Regions from separate parts of the Marinobacter sp. B-12 genome, predicted to be linked through region 1. Evidence: predicted binding sites of a transcription regulator. Region 1 holds the regulator's gene; the other holds the start of a gene.
What was found. Region 1 encodes FliA, which starts transcription of late flagellar genes. Its sites were predicted from a motif close to CTAAAGTTTNNNNNNNNNNNGCCGNTAA; they were not measured.
Positions count from the first base shown of each region.

Region 2: AC13D2_RS04455 (methyl-accepting chemotaxis protein) is a predicted target of FliA. The motif match lies at 1,886-1,913, and genes of this name have one in related genera.

Region 1 is NZ_JBSXOB010000057.1:277,067-281,669, forward strand. Features, by position in the region: gene flhF (flagellar biosynthesis GTPase FlhF) at 49-1,344, shown strand; gene AC13D2_RS12870 (MinD/ParA family protein) at 1,391-2,203, shown strand; gene AC13D2_RS12875 (RNA polymerase sigma factor FliA) at 2,234-2,965, shown strand; gene cheY (chemotaxis response regulator CheY) at 3,141-3,524, shown strand; gene AC13D2_RS12885 (protein phosphatase CheZ) at 3,545-4,333, shown strand; gene AC13D2_RS12890 (chemotaxis protein CheA) at 4,351-4,603, shown strand, end outside.
Region 2 is NZ_JBSXOB010000035.1:63,442-68,044, forward strand. Features, by position in the region: gene AC13D2_RS04440 (DUF1631 domain-containing protein) at 1-224, shown strand, start outside; gene ampD (1,6-anhydro-N-acetylmuramyl-L-alanine amidase AmpD) at 398-958, shown strand; gene AC13D2_RS04450 (histidine kinase) at 958-1,845, shown strand; gene AC13D2_RS04455 (methyl-accepting chemotaxis protein) at 1,968-3,998, shown strand; gene AC13D2_RS04460 (ketopantoate reductase family protein) at 4,033-4,603, opposite strand, start outside.

The DNA.
Region 1 (4,603 bases):
GGAAAGGCGGAAGGCGCTGGGAAGCGTTGACCCGAAGGAGGCATCATTATGAAAGTAAAGCGGTTTTTTGCCCAAAGCATGGCAGAGGCACTGCGTCAGGTGCGGGATCAGATGGGGCCCGATGCCGTGATCCTTTCCAATCGTCGTGTTGATGGCGGCGTCGAAATTGTGACAGCGCTCGATTACGACGAAAACATGGCGCGTCAGCGTCTCGGAGATGCCGCACGGGAAGCCACGAATGGCTCACGGCTAGCCGAGTTGCAGGCGGAACAGCATCGCCGCCTGGAGGACGAACTCGGCCGCTCCCGCGATCGCATTCGTGAAGTGCGTGAAAAGCGTGCGGCGTTTGGTAGCGCGAGTGTGGGTGGTGAGTTTGGCGACGCTGGTCTTTCTGAGGAAACACTCGCCAACGACGATACTGTGGTTGAAGAGCCGTCGACCGCACGTGCTGCCTATTCCGGCGAGCTTGCGCAAATGCGCGCGGAAATCAGTTCTCTTCGTGACCTGGTCAGTGCCCGCAACGGCGGTGAACCCGAACAAACAGCGGTGAACGCAGTACAGCAGAGGTTGTCTGAAAAGTTGCAGGAATTCGGTCTCGGACTGGAACTTGCCAATTCTCTGTCCCGGCGTCACCGGGCAGGCCGGCTTGAAGACGGTTGGAAACAGTCTCTGAAAATGCTGGCCGCCGGTGTAAAGACGACGCGCACCGAGTGGTCGGAAGAAGGTGGTGTCTATGCCCTGGTGGGACCAACCGGGTCCGGCAAGACGACGACCATCGGCAAGTTGGCAGCACACTACGTTCTGCGCCACGGTCCCGACTCTCTGGCACTGGTCACAACCGATCGCTATCGGGTTGCGGCACACGAGCAATTATTCGTGTTCGGGCGCATACTGAACGTTCCGGTTCGGGTTGTGGACGAAACCCATTCCCTGGATGACATACTGGACGAGCTGTCGGACCGGCATTTGGTGCTGATTGACACTGCTGGGCTGACCAGCACCGACAAGGGCTACGAGGAACAACTCATGGAGTTGGCTCGCAGTCATCATCGGATTCGAACCCACCTGGTGGTTTCGGCAACCAGTCAGCCGCGCATCATGAAATCCGTCTGGCATTGCTATAAGATGGCAAATCTTACGGGTTGTGTGATGACCAAAATCGATGAAGCATTGACCCTGGGTGAATCGCTGGGATTCGTCATGGAAACGGGATTGCCGGTGGCGTATTACACCGACGGGCAGAAAATCCCGGAAGACCTGCACCACGCTGAGTCCATCCCGCTGGTGCGTTTAGCCGTGGAGAGGCTGAAGAAACTCCAGCAGCAACAGGCAGTCGCTGTTTAATAACAACACAGCCTGCGGTTAAACGCGGCAAGAGATCAGAGTCAGTATGAGCAAACCACATCCGGTACAGGTTATTGCCGTTTCCGGCGGGAAAGGGGGCGTTGGCAAGAGCAACGTATCAGTAAACCTTGGCATCGCCCTCGCGCAAATGGGGCGTCGGGTGGTACTGCTAGACGCTGATCTTGGTCTTGCCAACATCGACGTGCTTCTGGGTATTACCGCCAACCGCAACATACAGGATGTGATAGCCGGGGATTGTGACTTGCGGGATGTGCTGGTCAATGGACCCGGTGGCATTAAAATCGTGCCTGCCTCCTCGGGGACTCAGCGTATGACTCAGCTTTCCACGCTGGAGCATGCTGGCCTGATCAACGCTTTCAGTGAACTGGGTGACCAGATCGATGTGCTGATTGTTGATACCGCTGCGGGTATTTCCGAATCGGTGGTAAGTTTCCTCCGAGCCTCACAGGAACTATTGCTGGTCGTCTGTGATGAACCTACGTCTATTACCGACGCCTACGCTCTTATAAAGCTCATGAACCGGGATTACGGCACCAACCGCTTTCGTATACTGGCCAACCAGGTCAGGAATGAGCAGGAAGGTCGCCACCTGTTTGAAAAACTGACCCGGGTTACCGAGCGCTTTCTTGATGTGGCGCTACAATATGTGGGTATCGTCCCGTATGATGAGGCCGTAAAAAAGGCAGTACAGCGGCAGCGTGCCGTGTTGGACGCCTACCCACGGGCAAAAGCATCGTTGGCGATCAAGAGCCTTGCGGAGAAAGTGGATAGCTGGCCGCTGCCATCGTCGCCCCGGGGGCATCTGGAGTTCTTTGTGGAGCGGCTCGTCGAAGTCTGATTTTGATCCTGTCACTGAATAGCCGGATACATGACATTGGCGAAAGAACTTGGAATCTACAACCGGACGGGTACACGCGGACCTTCCCAGCTCGTTGAGGAGCAGGCCCCGCTGGTCAAAAAAATAGCGCTTCACCTCATGGCGCGGCTGCCGGCATCTGTCCAACTGGATGATCTTATGCAGGCAGGCATGATCGGCTTGTTGGAAGCTGCACAGCGATACAGTTCCGACAAGGGGGCTACATTTGAGACTTACGCCGGCATCCGGATCCGCGGAGCCATGGTGGATGAAATTCGCAAGGGTGACTGGGTCCCCCGATCCGTCCACAGGAATTCCCGCCGCATTGCCAAAGCCATCAAGGCTGTCGAGGATCGCCTGGGCCGGGAGGCCCAAGACTCGGAAGTAGCCGAAGAGCTCGGGCTGGACCTCGACGAATACTATTCCTCTCTGAGCGATGCCAACAGTGGTCGACTTTTTAGTCTGGATGAGCTCAATGAATCCGGCGAGCTGCCGATAGAAGAAACAGAGGGCAGCGATAACCCACTGGACGGCCTGGCGTCTGACAACTTCCGCAAGAACCTGGCCACTGCGATTAGTGATCTGCCCGAGCGAGAAAAGCTGGTGCTCAGCCTTTATTACCAGGAAGAGCTGAATCTGAAGGAAATCGGTGCCGTGCTGGGTGTTAGTGAAAGTCGGGTCAGCCAGATTCATAGCCAGGCCGCGCTCCGTCTGCGGGGACGTCTCTCTGGTTGGCGGCACTGAACAGGCCGTCGCCCCGTTGAACGGCGTTACCAGGCATTCTTTACTGTAGCCTTTTGGTAACCGGCGCTTTACAACCGGCCCAAAGGCCACACAATAAGCGGTTAAACTACCTGGCCTGCTAGACTGTGAGCCGGGAGCCAAAACGAATTCCGGGCGTTTTTAACTGGAGGTCCCATTGGACAAGAATATGAAAATCCTGATTGTGGATGACTTCTCCACAATGCGACGGATCATTAAGAACCTGCTTCGTGATCTTGGTTTTACCAATACTGACGAAGCGGACGATGGCAATACCGCACTGCCGATGCTCAAGAGCGGAAAGTACGATTTTCTGGTAACCGATTGGAATATGCCAGGGATGTCCGGGCTCGATCTGCTGAAGGAAGTCCGTGCCGACGATAACCTGAAGACCCTGCCTGTGCTTATGGTGACCGCCGAGGCGAAGCGGGACCAGATCGTCGCCGCTGCGCAGGCCGGCGTGAACGGCTATGTGGTTAAGCCCTTCACGGCAGCCGTACTCAAGGAGAAGATTGAGAAGATCTTCGAACGCATCCAGTAATCAGAAGTCGGACGGCTCCCATGAGCAATAGCAATAAAGACCCACAGGGGCTTGACCCTGAGGTTACGGAGAAGCTCCGCAGCCAGGCGGCCGAGTTGGTCGAACAGGTCAACGCTGGGGAATACGGCCGCGCGATGACCCTGATCAATGAGCTGAGCGAGGTGAGGGACCAGAGCCTGTATCGGGAAGTAGGGCGATTGACTCGCAGCCTCCATGAGGCGATCCGCAACTTCCAGATTGACCCCCGTAATGCTGAACAGTCCGAAGCCCTTTCGAAGATGACCGATGCGTCGGATCGTCTGGAGTACGTGGTTCAGATGACCGGTAAGGCGGCCAACCGGACCATGGACCTGGTTGAGGAGGCTATGCCCAAGGCCAGTGCCCTCCGCGACGAGGCCGCGGAGCTGAGGGACCAGTGGCAGAAATTGCGCCGCCGTGAGATGGCGCCGGCTGAATTTCGTGAGCTCTATGCCCGTATCGACACGTTTTTCGTGACGCTGAATACCGATGCCGGGGCGATGTACGACAATCTGTCGGAAATTCTCCTGGCCCAGGATTTCCAGGACCTCACTGGGCAGGTGATCCAAAAGGTCACCACTCTGGTTAAAGAGGTGGAAGAGCATCTGTTGAGCCTGGTAGTGATGGCGAGCCATGTGGACCAGATGACCGGCACCGTGCACGAGCTGGAAGAACGGGAAAAGATATCGGCGGAACAGGGTGTTGGTCCACAGATCAAGGCCGAAGAACGCGAAGACGTAGTATCGGGACAGGACGATGTTGATGATCTTCTGTCCAGTCTCGGTTTCTGAGTAAGAGAGGGTAACGCATGGCGCTTGATGCCGATGAAGAGATCCTGCAGGACTTCCTTGTTGAGGCAGGCGAGATACTCGAAAAGCTGTCGGAGCAACTGGTCGACCTGGAACAAAACCCGGACGACAGCGATCTGCTCAACGCCATCTTTCGTGGTTTCCACACCGTAAAGGGCGGCGCTGGGTTTCTGCAACTCGATGCCCTGGTGAATTGCTGCCACTCCGCGGAAAATGTCTTTGATATCCTGCGCAACCACAAGCGCAAGGTGG
Region 2 (4,603 bases), on a different contig from region 1:
CCCGTGATGGCAACAAAACCCGCTGCAAGCTGGCGGCGTTTATCAAGGCGACGGGCAAATACATTTTCGTTAATCGCAGTGGTGCCAAAGTGGCTGAATATCAACGTGAAAACCTGGCACGGGCTCTCGCAGCGGAAGAGATCTCCATGTTGGATGATGGCCTGATATTCGACCGGGCGCTGGAATCCATCATCGATAATCTTCGCAGCAGCCGCAAGGACTGACCGTATAGCAAGACCGGAGACTTTGTGCTTCAATCAGGAGCATCAAAGCAACAACGGCGAACGCACCGGTTGTCCGAACCGTTCGCCACCGGCCTGTTGGAACCACATTGTCTGAAACCATCCCTTCCCACAACTCCATTGACCTGTCGCCACCGGCCGTCGCCGGATTACGGATGACCGGTCGGGTAGTTGGCGCCCGTTGGTGTCCGTCTCCAAATTTTGGCAAACGCCCCGAAAGTGCGGCGATATCCCTGTTGGTTGTTCATAACATCAGCCTTCCTCCCGGGCAGTTCGGAGGTGATGCCATCGAACGGTTTTTCTGCAACCAACTGTCCCCCACAGAGCATCCCTATTTCGAGACCATCGCCGAAATGAAGGTTTCGTCACACCTGCTGATCCGCCGAAATGGCGAATGCCTTCAGTTCGTCAGCCTGTTGGAGCGCGCGTGGCATGCCGGTCGGTCCTGCTTTCAGGGCCTGGAAGAGTGCAATGATTATTCAATCGGCATTGAGCTGGAAGGCGCAGACGACATTCCATACACCGCAGCTCAGTATGAGGTGCTTGCTGAATTGTCGGTATTGATCATGAAGTCGTGGCCAGCCATCACGCCAGAGAGGATCACCGGGCACAGCGATATCGCACCCGGTCGCAAAACCGATCCTGGCCCGGCTTTTGACTGGCCCCGATACCGGCAACTGCTTGGTACAGGGCATGGCAACGGAGCGGATAACTGATGGTATTGGTGGTTTTCCTGTTGGCCTACCTGGTCAGACGCAAGCTGGATGCAGTCAGCGCCTGGTCTTCGGAGGCATTGTGGCGTTCCGCTTTTAAGCGGGGAAGTGCTGGGGTGTCTGGTAACGACGCGGGCCGATGGAAGGGGCTGTCTATTGTTCTTGTGCCCTCGCTGATGCTCGCGGCAGCGGAGTACTATCTGCACACCATTGGCTGGCGCATGGCCGCGTATCCACTGGAATTCCTGTTGATGGTGTTGTTGATGGGGGCACCGGGTTGGCGTGCTCGCCTGGAGGTTTACAGTCAATCCTGGGCGAGGGGCGACATGCAGTCCGCGTGGCATCACGTTATGGATAGTTTGCCGGCTGAGGAGCGGGGCGCGGCAACGTCGCCTGATGAGATGCATCTGGCATTGTCACGTACGCTGCTGGTCAACGTCTTTGAGCGCTTTTTTCTGGTCGCTTTCTGGTATGCCGTAGGCGGTATTGCGGCAGCCTTCTTTGCGAGGGGGATTATCGCGTTGAGGGATCACTGGCCGCATACGGCAGCAAGGCCAGGGTTTTCTCTGCTGGCGGAAATACTCAATTGGCTTCCCTCACGACTGCTGTCCTTCACGTTCGGAGTCGCCGGTGACCTCGCTGGCTGGATGAAAGAAGGAAAGCGGATGCTGTGTGATTTTACCCTCAAAACCAACCAGCTATTGATGGGCGCCGCCAGCGCGGCACTGACGGGCTATGCGTTGGAGCCGGAACGGTTCTCAAAGATTCATCCAGAAGAGTGGGCCAGTTTTGGCGGTCGCAGCCTGGAGGCCGTCCGGGATTTGCTGAACCGAAGCATGCTGGTCTGGATCTGCATCCTTGCGCTGCTGGTCATTGCCGGTGTTCTCTGACCACGTTTTCACAAAAGTTACATTTTTACGCCGAATAACGCTCAAGTTTGTAGTATTTTAGTCGACAATATAAACAAATAGAATAAAGTTCCATCCTTTCGACGCTCTCTGTGGGGGTACACGTGAACCAGCTTATCAAGCCTGCAGTAGCGCTGATGAATCGGCTGCCCATGTTTTACAAGTTCAGCCTGATCAGTGTGTTGTTCCTGCTTCCCATTATTGCCCTTTCCTGGTTGGTCATCAGTGAACTGAACCGGTCGGTTGATACCATGACCCGGGGCGTTGAGGGGTTGGAGCAACTCGAAAAGGTGGATACGCTGCTGGCGGAATCCATGGCGTACCGGGATTTTCGTGCACCCGGCAAGATCAAGGATGACAATGAGCTACTTGCAAAATCATCCGAATCGTCAGAAGCCATTGATGGGCTGCTTGAGGAGCTTGTTAGCGCAGAGGCTCGTTTTGATACTTCCGGTAACTGGTCCCGGCAGGTAACGATGCTGTTGGAGGAGTGGCAAACGCTCAAATCGACTGACAGTTATCAGGGCAATATCGACCCCCAATTCAAGTACTATCAGGAATTCGTCCAGAAAGTGCGGGCGCTGTTGTCCGCGACCATTGAAATTTCCGGCCTGGGGCAGGACGCCTCACGTGAAAACCTACTGCTCCTGGGCCTCTTGCGTGAGTCGTTGCCGGATGCCCGCAGCATCATTGGCCGGGCCAGGACTTTCGGTATATTTGCGCTCCTCGATGGGCAGGTGGGGTACAACCTCAGTGACGGCCTCAATGAGATTTATGATGAGTTGACCAACCGCGCCTCGTTGCTCGGGCCTGCATTAACGGTATCGATGGATGCATCGCCGACCCTGGAGGAAACGACAGGTGACGCGGTCGACGGCCTTCTCGAGAGTCTGGTGGTTGTGCGTGACGAGCTGGATGTCAATATCATTACGCCTATGCGCCTGGAGTTACCCTGGCGGGATTTCAACCGTACCATCGAGAATCAGCTTGCCCATTACGATGCGCTCGAGGCCGGAATTTTCGACGTCGTCGGCGCTAACCTGAACTCGCGACTGGAGGGCGAACTACAGCAACGGCAGTTGATTATTGCCGCACTGGTGATTGTTCTGTTGGTGGTGGTTTACCTCTATGTCGGCTTCTTCATGTCGGTACGCACGGCTATTAACCGTTTCAGCACGGCAGCAAGATCCGTGGCTGAAGGCGATATGACGACTCACATCCAATTGGATAATCGTGATGAACTGGGTGAGCTGACCACCGAGTTCAACAATATGACGGACCGGATTGCGGAATTGATCCGCTCGGTGAGTAGCACCACTTCGGATGTGGACCAGCAGGCCACGCGTGTCAACGATACCGCCACTGCGAATAGCGAAGCCGTTGCGCGGCAAATGGAGGAGTCAGGCCAGATCAACGAAGCCATGAACCAGATGGTGGAAGCGGTCAATGAGGTCACGGAGAGTGCTCATCGCGTGTCTGACAGCGCCGGCGCGGCTGAAGAGGATACCGAGAGAGGCCGCGGTGTGGTTGCGGATACCGTTGCCACCATCAACCGTCTTGCCGCTGAAATATCCGGTGCAGTCGAGGTTATCAACCGGGTAAACGCCGATAGCGATAACATCAGTCAGGTTCTGGTCGAAATCAAGGCGATTGCGGAGCAGACCAATCTCCTGGCATTGAATGCGGCCATCGAAGCTGCACGCGCTGGCGAGCAGGGACGTGGCTTTGCAGTAGTGGCGGACGAAGTACGTTCCCTGTCACAGCGTACCCACAAATCGACAGAAGAAATCGAGGGTATGATCACTCGGTTGCAGAGTGGGGTTAAAGAGGCCGTTACGGCCATGACGAATAGCCACGACGTGACTGAAACCACGGTCAAGAAATCGGCGGAAGTGACGGAAGCGCTGGACCGGATTGCCCAGGGTATTTCGACCATTGTTGATATGAGCCACCAGATCGCACAGGCGGCTGAGGAGCAGTCTGCCGTGGCGAAGAACGTCAATACCAACGTTGAACAGATCAGTGTCCTGGGTGAGAAAACGGCAGATAACGCCGAGGAAACCCTGGCGTCGTCGCGGGAAATGTCACAACTGACAGCGTCCCTGCAGCGCCTCGTGGAGGCATTCAGGGTCTGACATTCGGGGTCTTAAGGGTGTGTGCTCCTGACACCTACGGCAATAGCTGTTTAATACGATTTGTCAGCATCTGGTTTGTCGGAACGTCAACGCCCAACTCATGCCCGCGCCTGACGATATACCCATTGATAAAGTCAATCTCGGTGGGGCGGCCCCGCTGCCTGTCGCTACGCATGGAGGAGGTATTCCGCGCCGTTTTGCGGGCAATCATTTCAATGCGTTCGCGGATCGTGATTGAGGGTAGGGCTTCCTCGGTATCGCCCTTCATCACCTTTGCAATTTCGTCGCAGAGCTCATCGATGTGTTCCAGGTAGAACGGATCCGTGAGGATATCACCGTTCGGACAATCGAGGATTGCCGTAAAGGCATTGATACCTGCATTGATGATCAGTTTGTCCCACAGCCGCCTATGAATGTCTTGCGCCGCGTGAACCGTTAATCCACTGGTGCCAAGCGCCGTTACGACTTGCCTCAGATGCGTCGTCGCACTCCCGGTTAATGGACCAACCCAGGTTTCGCCTTTGCCGGCGTGAACCGTACAGCCTGGTGTTGGGCGGTTTGCCCCTTCCGTGGTGCTGGCGGCAAGGATCGGTCGTTGTGGCCAA